Regions from separate parts of the Metabacillus indicus genome, predicted to be linked through region 2. Evidence: riboswitches for the same ligand, from Rfam matches in the RefSeq annotation. Region 2 holds a riboswitch; each other region holds the start of a gene.

Region 1 (4,074 bases), 1.5 Mb from region 2:
TTAGCGGCGATTTCTTCCTGGCCAGAAACGCCGTCTCATGTCCTGCGACTCCGCGTTCAACTGTAAACCCTTCTGACTCAAGCAAGTCGGAAAGGAGCTTTGAAGCAAAGTATTCCTCATTGCCGATTTCAGGATTTTCATGAATCGAATGGCTAATTTTCAGGTACTCTGCCTTTCTTGATTCGATTTCATCAATGATCTGCTCTTTAAGCGTAACAGCTGCTGTGCTCATGCTCTTTCCTCCTCAATGATTATTCTCCAATTTCACTTAGAGGGACAAACGTCGGAATCGTGGCTCCATCGTATTCTTTTTCAATAAATTCAGCCGTGTCTTCCTCCTGGTAAAGCTCAACGATGCGTTTCAGTTCTTTGCGGTCCTTGTCTTCTGTGCGTGTTGCGATGATGTTGATATAGGGTGTGGCTGTGTCATCTTCATGGAAAATAGAATCCTTGATCGGGTTAAATCCTGCATCAACAGCAATTCCGTTGTTGATGATAGAACCTGCTACATCGGGAAGAACACGCGGTGTCTGGCCTGCGACGACAGGCACGATTTCAAGGTTTTTAGGATTTTTGACGATTTTATCGAGAGATCCGTTGCCGTCAAAGTCTTCAGGAAGTTCAATTAAACCGGCTGCCTGAAGAAGAAGGAACGCTCTTCCCATGTTTGTCGCTTCATTCGGAACTGCAATTTTTCCGCCTTCCGGAATGTCTTCAACAGATTTGTATTTATCCGAGTAGAGGCCAAGAGGTGCGATGACCGTTGTTCCAATAGGAGTCAGGTCAAGATTGTGTTCTTTTTTGAAGGCATTAAAGTAAGAAATCGTTTGAAACGCATTGGCATCCAGCTCGCCTTCTGAAAGCGCAAGATTCGGCTGTACATAATCTGAAAATCTGACAATCTCAATGTTGATGCCTTCTTTTTCTGCCTTCTTGGCAACAAAATCCCAGATGCGGTTATCAGATCCGCTGACGCCGATTTTCACATCCACCTCTTCTTTTCCGCTAGCTGTTTTATTTCCGCATCCCGCAGCAAAAGCGGCGAGTGCTGCAATCAGTGTTAAAATAATCCATTTTTTCATCATTGTTCTCTCCTATCGTCTTCTGATTTTTTTCGATAAAATGTTTCCTGAAGTCTGAAGTCCCTGAACAAGGACAACAAGAATGGCCACTGTAATGATCATGACAACCGTGTCAAAGCGCTGGTAGCCGTATGTAATGGCGAGATCTCCAAGTCCGCCTCCGCCGACAGCCCCTGCCATCGCAGATGCACCGACAAGTCCCACTGTCGCAATCGTCAGACTGAGAACAAGTGAGCTTAATGCTTCAGGAACAATAAACTTAAAGATGATCTGGGTCGGCGTTGCACCCATTGCTTCTGCCGCTTCAATGACTCCCGGGTCCACTTCAAGCAGCGAGTTCTCTATTAATCTGGCAATATAGGGTCCTGCGTAAAAGACAAGCGGCACAACAGCTGCAGCTGTTCCGATCGACGTTCCGACAATCAGTCTCGTCAGCGGAACAATCGCCACCATCAAAATGATGAACGGCACAGAGCGGAAAAGATTCACAATCCCGTTCAGGATGTTAAAAATAATGGCGTTTTCCCATAGATGTCCCTTTCGGGTGATGACCAGCAGCACGCCGAGCGGAAGGCCGATCAACGTGGAGAAAAGCAGGGAAAAACCGGTCATTGCGAGTGTTTCGACTAAAGCATCGATTATTTGCTGAGAATCAACTAGCATGTGCATTCACCTCTTTCACTGATACGTTCTCCTGGTTCATCACCAGAAGCGCTCTTTTTATTTCACTTTCCGTTCCCTGAAGTTCAACGATTAAATGTCCAAATGGAATCCCCTGAAGCTCCGTGATGTTGCCGAACAGCACGTTGATATGGAGGTCAAATCGTTTCGCAATCTGCGAAAGCAGCGGCTGACCTGAGGATTTTCCGACAAAATTAATTTTGAAAATCTGTCCCTGGCTGTTTTCTTCCTGAACAAGTTTCAGAACCGATTCAGGAATCGAATCATTCAGAACAGAGCTGACAAAGTTTGAAGCGGTTTTTGTTTTTGGATTTGAGAAGACCTCAAACACAGAACCTGATTCTATGATTTTTCCGCCTTCGATCACGGCTACTGTATCGCAAACCTCTCTTATGACTGACATTTCATGCGTGATCATGAGAATCGTAATGTTGTATTCCTCGTTGATTTTTTTCAAAAGCTTCAGAATCGAAGCTGTCGTCTGAGGATCAAGTGCCGAGGTAGCTTCATCGCACAGAAGAATGGATGGCTGGGTAGCAAGTGCCCTTGCAATTCCGACGCGCTGTTTCTGGCCGCCTGATAACTGATCAGGGTACTGATTCGCTTTGTCCTCAAGTCCTACAAACGAGAGCAGCTCAGCAACCCGCTCCTTAATAACTTTCGGCGAGGCCTTTGAGAGAAGCAGCGGCATCGCCACATTTGCATAGACTGTCTTTGAATTAAGCAGATTAAAGTGCTGAAACACCATGCCGATTTTCCGTTTGACTCCGCGCACATCCTTTTTGGAAAGCGCCGTTAAGTCGAGACCATCCACGATGATCTGCCCTGCAGTTGGACGCTCGAGCAGATTCACTGTGCGGATCAGGGTGCTTTTTCCGGCTCCGCTAAAACCGATGACTCCGCATATTTCCCCTTTTTTCACTTCCAAATCAATGCCGTCAAGAGCTTTCACTTCATTGCCGCCGCTCCCGTATACCTTTGTGACACCTTTAAATTCAATCATGTATGTAACCTCCCATTTATTTGCAAGAACAAAAGCGCAAGCGCCTTGGTCAGATCCGATAGGCAGATAAGAATCCGACGGAAAAGTCCAGGTTTGACTTTTTTGACGGATTTGTTCTGACAGAGGATCTAGGCGCTGGAGCTGGACGAGGATAACTTAGTTATGTTATCCACAGACTTTTACTCTTTATAATTTCATTAACAACAAAAAACCCTCTTCTATCCGACAAGAAGAGGGCATGGCATTACGAATCACCGGTTCTCTTCTCATCTCCCAGGCTATCGCCTGCTGGAATTGGCACAGTACTTTTTCGAAAGTCCGCTGCCGAAGCATCATGGGGCCAGTCCCTCCGCTTCTCTGGATAAGAAAATCATGATTTAGTTTTAAACAAAAATAAAAACCTCTCCCTGAAAGACAGGAAGAGGCTGGATCTGCAAAAAAAGACCGTTCGCTCTTCTCATCTCTCAGGCTGCACGCCTGCTGGAGTTGGCACAGTTCTCATAATGAGTCCGCTGCCGAGGTTTCAAAGGGCCATATCCCTCCACCTCTCGTGATAAGAAGCTATATTTTCGATGTGTCTTACTTTACTCCGGTATTTTCTGAAAGTCAACACTTTTTTAAAAAATCAGTTGGACTGTTTAGAAAGTCTGCGGTATTTATACTGCTGCCACTGAAAACGGATAAAGCAGCCGATGCAAAAACCGAGAATCGCGACAAATGCAGCAATGGCAACCATCGCAGTCGCCGCATAGGCTAGCGCCGTCCAGTCAAGCATGTATCCGGCAAACCCAAGGCTCAGGCAGATCACTGCTATCACCTGATTAAACTGCTGCTGATCAAAATCTTCCTGTATATAGGCTGAAGGCTCTTTTTTCAAAAAGGTGCCGGCAGCTTTCATAATCGGGTTTACTTTAAACAGCAGTCCCATAATTCCCGCCGTAAGAGGCACCAGTAAAAAAGCGCCCATGCCGCTGATCAAGAATGCTGCAGCGGATAGCACAATCACCCATTGATTAACTAATACTAAAGGTTTTGGAATGGTTTTCACACTAAAACCCACCTGTCTGATTGGAATATAAGTATTTTACTCCAGGGAACCAATTTTGTGAAGAGGATTGCTTCAGGAAGTGATTGACAGTTATCTCTTCATCATGATAAGATCGTTAAAACCAACTAAACCAATAAGAATTAAATATAATCTATCAAGAGTGAACGAGAGATCTGGCTCCATGACTTCACAGCAGCCGCCGCTTGCCGGAAAGGTGCTCCAACCAGCAAAGCACGATGCTTTGGCCGATAAAGACAAAA
Region 2 (4,074 bases):
GGAAATGAAGAGGGCTTCGTTCAGTTCATGAAAGACATGGAAATCCGCTTCAACCTTGGTAAGGACCAGTTTCTCGAGAAATCCTTTCACGATAAGCGAACGTTCTGGACGCGCAACAACCTGAAAACGCTCGTGCACCTGAAAGCTTATAAATCTGTAAACAACTCGTTAAAAGCCTATTTTCAGGATGAGAGAATCCGGCAGGCCTATTCCCTGCAGACACTTTATATTGGAGGCAATCCGCTTGATTCACCGGCCCTTTATTCGCTCATTTCATTCAGCGAGCACAAGCATGGCATTTATTATCTGAAAGGCGGTTATGCTTCTCTTGTAACGGTTCTTGAAAATGCCCTTCTAAATTCTGGCGTAAAGGTGATGAAAAATGCTAATGTTGAAAGAGTAGTGACAGAGGGCGATCAAGCAGCGGCTTTGATTGTAAACGGAGAAGAAGTCAAGGCGGATGCCTTTGTTTTAAACGGCGATTTTCCAGGCGCATCAAAGATGATTCCAAAGGAGTCAATGCCTGCAAGAAACTATACGGCGTCATCCAGCTGTGTTCTGCTTTACTTCGGACTGGACAAAGTCTACACGGATTCACCTGTGCATCAGTTTTTTATGGGCTCGAATTTTCAGCAGCATATGAAAGAAATCTTTGAAACGAAAGAAGTTCCGTCAGATCCTTCCATCTACGCATTTCATCCTTCTGTAATCGATTCCTCACTTGCACCCGAGGGCCACGGCGTTTTATATGCACTTGTGCCGGTGCCATCAGGCAGTTCGATCAACTGGGGGGAACAGGAAGGTTTTGTTGAAAAGGTTATTGATCAGCTTGAAGAAAGAGGATTTCCCGGTCTCAGAAAGTCAATCCAGTGGAAAAAAGTCAGAACACCGGATGACAAAGAAATGGAAGGACTCTTTCAGGGAGGAAGCTTCGGCATCGCTCCGACTTTGTTCCAATCCGGCGTGTTCAGACCGCAGGTTAAACCATCCAAGCTCACAAACGTTTATGCAGCAGGAGCTTCGATCCACCCCGGAGGCGGGATCCCAATCGTTATGCAGGGGGCGAAGCTGATGGTTTCTGCCATCTTATCCGATCATCAAAACAAAGAGAGGGAAGGAGTGAGTCTGAGTGGTTGATTTAAAACAGGCCTATCAGCAATGTGAAGAAGTCATCCGGCATCATTCTAAAACTTTCTATAAAGCTTTTTCGCTTCTGCCTCCTAAAAAAAGAAAAGCAGTGTGGGCTGTATACGCCTTCTGCAGAATCGTCGATGACATCGTAGACGAGGGAGAGAGGCCAAGTGAAGAGTTAATGGAATTCACGGCTGAATTCGACTCTTTTCTAAGAGGGGATTACTCTAAAGATAATTTCATGTGGGTGGCCCTGCACGATACATTCACCAATTACGATATGGATGTGGAAGCCTTCCGGGACATGATTAAAGGCCAGGGAATGGATCTTGTCAAAATCCGCTATCAGTCTATGGAAGAAGTGCTTGATTATTCGTATCACGTTGCAAGCACAGTCGGCCTCATGCTTTTGCCGGTGCTTGCTCCGAAGAAGACAAACGTTCTTCGCGAAGGGGCTATCGCTCTTGGACTCGGCATGCAGCTGACGAACATCCTCAGGGATATCGGAGAAGATCTCGAACGCGGCCGCATTTACGTCCCTGAAGAGGTAATGGCAAAACATAAAATGACCGAATTTGATCTGCAGCAGCAGAAGGTAACCCCTGAATTTATCAGAGTGTGGGAGCATCTTGCCGCAGAAGCGGAAAAGCATTACGATACAGCGATGCTGACTATGCATGAATATCCTCTGCATTCCCGCGCACCTGTGAAAGCTGCCGGACACTTCTACCGTGCAATCCTTAATAAAATCCGCTTGAATGACTACAATGTGTTCGGTGAGCGGAATTTTGTGTCAAGTGAAGAAAAACATGCGATTCTTTCGCAAATCTGATTTTGAACACAGCTCAGCGCTGCACCGTCTTCATCGGGACGGTGCTTTTTGGCAGTCTGTTAATCTCACTATTTTGATTATTCTAAAATAATGATTGACAGAACCCATTACGCAGTATAAGATTACGTTATTCAATTTAATAGCTTGCTTATCAAGAGTGACTGAGGGAACAGGCCCTGCGACGTCCGGCAACCTCCTTAAATGGAACGGTGCTAAATCCTGCAGAATGTCCTTCATTCTGAAAGATAAGTCGTCATATATACGATTCCTCTTTCTGAATGAAGGAGGAATTTTTTTATTTATTTAGGGGGAAAAAGACATGAAGAAAATGGTGTTGGCATTATTAGTAGCAGGAGCGGGAATCCTGTCTGCGTGCGGCGCAGAGGAAACTAACGGAGAGAAGAAAGAAATTAAAATCGGCGCATCAGCCGGTCCCTACACAGATATGGTGGAACTGGCTATTAAACCCGGTCTTGAAAAAAAGGGATATGAAGTTGAGGTGGTTCAGTTCAACGATTATATTCAGCCCAATAATGCCCTGGGCAATGATGAACTCGATGCCAACCTCTTTCAGCACAAAATTTACATGGAAACATTTGCTGAGCAAAGCAAACTGGAACTTTCGGAAATTATCACAGTGCCGACGGCTCCAATGGGATTGTACTCAGACAAGGTAAAGAAGATTGATGAAGTCAAAGATGGCGCGTCAGTCGCTATTCCGAACGATCCGACGAATGCTGCCAGGGCGCTTCATATTCTGAAGGACGCAGGACTGATTCAGTTAAATGAAGAGGTCAGCCCGCTTCAAGTATCTGAAAAAGATGTGACAGAGAATCCTAAAAAACTGAAGTTCCTTCCGATTGAAGCTGCGCAGCTTCCAAGAGCTGTAGAAGATGCCGACCTATCTGCCGTGCCGGGGAACTTTGCCCTTGCGGCTAAAATGGACCTTGCGGATGCGGTGACTCTGGAGAATATGAATGACGTGCACCGCAATCGTGTTGTGATGAATACAAAAGACGCAGAATCTGAAATCGCTGAGGATATTAAAGACGTTGTTGAATCAGACGAGTTTGAGAAAGCGATAGACAAAGATTTTAAAGGATTCGGAAAGCCAGAGTGGATGGAAGGGAAATGAATAGAGCAGAATGAAAACAGTCCGTTTCGGGCTGTTTTTCTGATGGAAATTATAAAAAATGGGCTGTAAAAAACATTAAAACGTGTTCTGCGTCCAGCTCCACCGCCTAGATCCTCTGTCAGAACAAATCCAGCAAAAAAGTCAAACCCGGACTTTTCTGCCGGATTCTTATCTGCCTATCGGATCTGTTCAAGGCGCTTGCGCTTTTGTTCTTTCTTGAGTAATTCCGCTTCCTCTGAAATAATTGAGTCATAACAGAAAATAACCAAATAAGGATAGAAAAGGAGACAGGATGAAAAAATTAACCAGCGGATGGAACTTTGACAACAGCTACATGCGTCTTCCGTCACTCTTTTTTGCCAGTCAGAAACCGGCTCCGGCAAGTTCTCCTGAGATTGTGCTATTCAATGAAAAACTGGCTGCTTCTCTCGGGCTCGGTGCTGACACATTAAAAAAGGATGCGGACGTTTTTGCAGGAAACCGGATTCCGGACGGTGCAGAGCCGCTTGCACAAGCATACGCAGGTCATCAATTTGGCCATTTTACTATGCTTGGCGACGGCCGGGCAATCCTGATTGGTGAACACCTGACGCCGGATGAAAGACGAATCGATATTCAGCTGAAGGGCGGAGGAAGGACAAAATTCTCCCGGGGAGGCGATGGCCGGGCTGCTCTTGGTCCGATGCTTCGGGAGTACATCATAAGTGAAGCCATGCATGGCCTTGGCATCCCGACGACACGGAGTCTTGCAGTGATCACAACGGGAGACCCTGTCATCCGGGAATCATTTTTGCCTGGTGCGGTTCTGACCCGGATCGCTTCAAGCCACATCAGGGTTGGCACCTTCCAGTATGCGGCTAACTGGGGAAGCATAGAGGATTTAAAGGCGCTTGCTGACTATGCAATTAAGCGGCATGATCCGGAGATTGATGAAAGTGAAAACGCCTATCTGTCTTTTTTAAAGAAAGTGATTGAC
Region 3 (4,074 bases), 890 kb from region 2:
CATGCTCAATGCAATCGGCCTGCAAAACCCCGGACTGAAAGGTATCCTTGAAAATGAACTTCCCTGGCTTGAGTCATTCGATGTGCCGGTTCTTGCAAATGTGGCGGGCTCAGCAGAAGAAGATTATGTAGAAGTCGCAAGAGAGATCAGCAGGGCGAAAAATGTTCACGCGCTTGAACTGAACATTTCCTGTCCGAATGTGAAAACCGGTGGAATTGCTTTCGGTACAAACCCCGAAATGGCAGCCTCCCTTACGCGAGCAGTTAAAGCTGTGTCAGAGGTGCCTGTTTATGTCAAGCTGTCACCGAACGTCAGCAATATCACGGAAATTGCCAAAGCGATCGAAGCGGCTGGAGCAGATGGATTAACGATGATCAACACGCTCATCGGAATGAGGCTGGATTTGAAAACAGGAAAGCCGGTTCTTGCAAACCGAACAGGAGGATTATCCGGTCCTGCCATCAAACCGGTAGCCATCCGCATGATTCATGAAGTCAGCCAGGCTGTATCCATTCCTATTATCGGCATGGGCGGTGTTCAGACAGCAGAAGATGTTCTTGAATTCATGTATGCGGGGGCAAGCGCCGTAGCCGTAGGAACAGCCAACTTTGTAAATCCATTCGTCTGCCCTGAAATCATTGAAGAACTGCCTCATGTCCTTAAAAAATATGGGTTTGACCACATTACAGAATGCATTGGAAGGAGCTTTAAGCATGAACGAGAGACCGCTGATTATCGCGCTTGATTTTAAGGATGCTGCGGAAACAGGAGAATTCCTGAAAAAGATGTCCGGACAAAAGCTGTATGTAAAAGCAGGCATGGAGCTCTTTTACCGGGAAGGTCCTGCAATCATCGATCAGCTGAAATCAGGCGGACATGAGATTTTCCTTGATCTTAAGCTCCATGATATTCCCGAAACAGTGAAAAAAGCGATGAGGGGTCTTGCCGGACTCGGAGTCAATCTGGTCAATGTGCATGCTGCCGGCGGCAGTGCCATGATGGAATCTGCAATGGAAGGTCTTGAGGCCGGAACACCTGCAGGCTCCAAGCGTCCCGCCTGCATTGCTGTCACTCAGCTGACAAGCACATCGGCAGAGATGCTGAAGAAAGAATTGCTGATCGGCAACAGCCTTGATGATACGGTGCTAAGCTACGCTAAGCTTGCGGCGAAAAGCGGCCTTGACGGTATTGTCTGCTCTTCTCTGGAGGTGCCCCGCATCTACAGCGAGCTTCCAGCCTCGTTTATGACCGTAACACCCGGCATACGCATGAGCGGAGATGCAGTAAATGACCAGGTCAGGGTGGCAACTCCTGAAAAAGCGAGAGAGCTTGGGTCAACCGGAATTGTGGTCGGACGGAGCATCACTAAAGCACCGGATCCGCTTGCGGCCTATACTCAAATGAAAAACGCCTGGGAGGGACTGCCTGTATGAACCATCAAATTGCAGAACAACTGCTGACAATCGAAGCTGTATTCCTTAGCCCGAATGATCCGTTTACATGGTCAAGCGGGCTCAAATCACCGATCTACTGCGATAACCGCCTCACGCTTTCTTATCCGGAAGTAAGAAAAAACATTGCAGAAGGCCTGTCGGCTCTGATCAGAGAGCATTATCCCCAAGCTGAAATGATAGCAGGCACGGCTACTGCAGGAATTCCTCATGCTGCATGGGTAAGTGATCTTCTGAATCTGCCGATGTCCTATGTGAGAAGCAAGCCAAAGGGACACGGAAAGGGCAATCAGATTGAAGGAAAGATCCGGGAAGGACAGAAAGTGGTAGTAGTGGAGGATTTGATTTCAACCGGAGGAAGCGTTATTACGGCGGTCAAAGCCCTTAGAGAAGCCGGATGCGAAGTGATCGGCGCTGTATCCATTTTCACATATGAACTGCAAAAAGGGACAGAGATGCTTGAGGAAGAAGGCATTCATTCCGTATCACTGACGGACTATTCATCTCTGATTGAAACAGCTCTGAAAAAAGGCTCCATTCAAAAAGAAGACTTAGCCAAGCTGAAGAAATGGCGTGAAAATCCATCGTCAGAAGAATGGCTGAACGTATAAATGATAAAGGCATCAGAAGCAGCTGATGCCTTTTTTTATTTCCATATCAGCACGCTTCCGGAAAAAGCCAGTGTGCTGATCAGCAAAAAGCCAATTCTGAATCCTTTTTTCTGCCAGGGTGCAGGCAGCAGCTTCCCGCTGAGTTTAAATCCCGCAGAACCGAGCATTCCGAAACACTTCATCACTCCGCGTTCCTCTTTCATTTTTTCAAAAATGGCTGGGTCATCAATCTCCATTGCCGCATAAGCTAATGAAAATCCGCCTAACGCATAAAAAACGGCAGCTGCACTTAACAAGATAAAAATAACTCCCACCTCCCGGACGAACTATAGTACACCTTATTCCGGCGCTGTATATCTAGCACTTTTTTATCAATAGTTCCTAAAAAGAGTCGTTTTTTTAATTCCGATAGAAAAACTAAGGTTGACAGTGACTGCAATTGTGATAAAATTTAGAAAAATATAATAAACTTATCCAGAGAGGCGGAGGGAACTGGCCCGGTGAAGCCCGGCAACCTGCATGCGTGCAAGGTGCTACATCCAGCAAAATGAAACCCATTTTGGAAGATAAGGTTGATGCCTGAACAGTCTTTCAAACCGGAAGGCTTTTTTTAATGGGAAAGAAACGGGGGACCACTGTGGGTACTGATCAAAAACTTGACGCGGTCATCGACAGGCTGAAGGAAATGCTGAACACAATGAGCTATGGTTCTGTGACACTGATCGTTCAGGACGGAAAAGTGATTCAGCTTGAGAAAAATGAAAAAATAAGAATGAAATGAAAAATGCTGACTGGATAAACTGGAGGCATTTTAACGAAAGCGGGCTCCTGTCCTACTATTAAAAGCTTTTTGTACAGGACCTGAAAAAGTGAGGAGAAGACCAGCATGCTTACGTATAAAACATGGCAGGAGCATGAACAGACTTTTGAAACAGACGACGGGTACAGCGGCGCATTGAATGTGCTGAACTGGGCTTACGGCCATTACGGCGAAGAGATTGTCTATGCCTGCAGCTTTGGCATTGAGGGCATTGTTCTCATTGACCTGATTTCAAAAGTAAAACCGGATGCGTCGATTGTGTTTCTTGATACAGATGTTCATTTCAAGGAAACATATGAAACCATTGAACGTGTAAAAGAAAAGTATCCCAAGCTCCGAATTACGATGAAAAAACCAGCCCTTACCCTTGCAGAACAAGCTGAACAGCATGGAGATAAGCTGTGGGAAACAAATCCGAATCAGTGCTGTGCAATCAGAAAGCTTCAGCCGCTGAATGAAACACTCTCTCAGTCAAAAGCGTGGATTTCAGGGCTTCGGAGAGAGCAGTCTGAAACAAGGAAAAATGTGCAATTTATCAATAAAGACGACAAGTTTCAGTCGGTAAAAGTCTGTCCTCTCATTCACTGGACGTGGAAAGATGTCTGGCGCTATGTTCATAAAAATGACCTCCCTTATAATCCGCTCCATGATCAGGGATATCCGAGCATCGGCTGTTTCCACTGCACGCAGCCTGCGTTCAGTGCAGATGATCTGCGCTCAGGCAGATGGAGCGGCCAGGGCAAAACAGAATGCGGCCTGCATGGATAAGGAGGGATTGCGGTGCTTGAACTGGGTGCGCTTGCCATCAGTCTCTTTTTCGCCATGAATATTGGAGCGAGCGGGGCCGCTGCTTCCATGGGAGTAGCTTACGGTTCCGGTGCAGTTCCGAAAGCCCGGCATGCCCTTTTTATATGCGCCATCGGTGTTTTTGCAGGCGCGTATCTTGGCGGGGGAGAGGTTGTTAAGACAATAAGTGCCGGAATTATTCCGCAGGATATCATTGATGTGAAAGTTGTTCTGATCATTATTTTGTCTGCGACAAGCTCGCTGTTTCTTGCAAACCTGCTGGGAATCCCGCTTTCAACAAGCGAGGTGACGGTTGGAGCCGTTGTGGGAGTGGGAGTTGCCTATCAGATCCTATTTATTAAATCACTGATGATTATCATGATGTTCTGGGTGATTGTTCCTGTCG

What was found. A riboswitch is a leader RNA that binds a small molecule or an ion and turns the genes downstream of it on or off. The one in region 2 is predicted to bind S-adenosylmethionine.
Region 1: linked by a shared signal. The riboswitch ahead of ACK1LH_RS18135 (methionine ABC transporter ATP-binding protein) and the one ahead of ACK1LH_RS04695 (MetQ/NlpA family ABC transporter substrate-binding protein) in region 2 are both predicted to bind S-adenosylmethionine.
Region 3: linked by a shared signal. The riboswitch ahead of ACK1LH_RS09090 (YezD family protein) and the one ahead of ACK1LH_RS04695 (MetQ/NlpA family ABC transporter substrate-binding protein) in region 2 are both predicted to bind S-adenosylmethionine.

What each region holds. Positions count from the first base shown of each region.
Region 1 covers NZ_CP176757.1:3,533,547-3,537,620, forward strand. The annotation lists gene ACK1LH_RS18120 (M20 family metallopeptidase) at 1-232, opposite strand, end outside; gene ACK1LH_RS18125 (MetQ/NlpA family ABC transporter substrate-binding protein) at 252-1,082, opposite strand; gene ACK1LH_RS18130 (methionine ABC transporter permease) at 1,095-1,745, opposite strand; gene ACK1LH_RS18135 (methionine ABC transporter ATP-binding protein) at 1,735-2,766, opposite strand; SAM riboswitch class I at 3,030-3,134, opposite strand; SAM riboswitch class I at 3,221-3,326, opposite strand; gene ACK1LH_RS18140 (DUF4395 domain-containing protein) at 3,392-3,814, opposite strand; SAM riboswitch class I at 3,963-4,069, shown strand.
Region 2 covers NZ_CP176757.1:927,075-931,148, forward strand. The annotation lists gene ACK1LH_RS04685 (phytoene desaturase family protein) at 1-1,137, shown strand, start outside; gene ACK1LH_RS04690 (phytoene/squalene synthase family protein) at 1,130-1,963, shown strand; SAM riboswitch class I at 2,109-2,215, shown strand; gene ACK1LH_RS04695 (MetQ/NlpA family ABC transporter substrate-binding protein) at 2,283-3,098, shown strand; gene ACK1LH_RS04700 (protein adenylyltransferase SelO) at 3,391-4,074, shown strand, end outside.
Region 3 covers NZ_CP176757.1:1,816,027-1,820,100, forward strand. The annotation lists gene ACK1LH_RS09070 (dihydroorotate dehydrogenase) at 1-745, shown strand, start outside; gene pyrF (orotidine-5'-phosphate decarboxylase) at 714-1,433, shown strand; gene pyrE (orotate phosphoribosyltransferase) at 1,430-2,062, shown strand; gene ACK1LH_RS09085 (hypothetical protein) at 2,098-2,358, opposite strand; SAM riboswitch class I at 2,530-2,635, shown strand; gene ACK1LH_RS09090 (YezD family protein) at 2,700-2,843, shown strand; gene ACK1LH_RS09095 (phosphoadenylyl-sulfate reductase) at 2,949-3,650, shown strand; gene ACK1LH_RS09100 (anion permease) at 3,705-4,074, shown strand, end outside.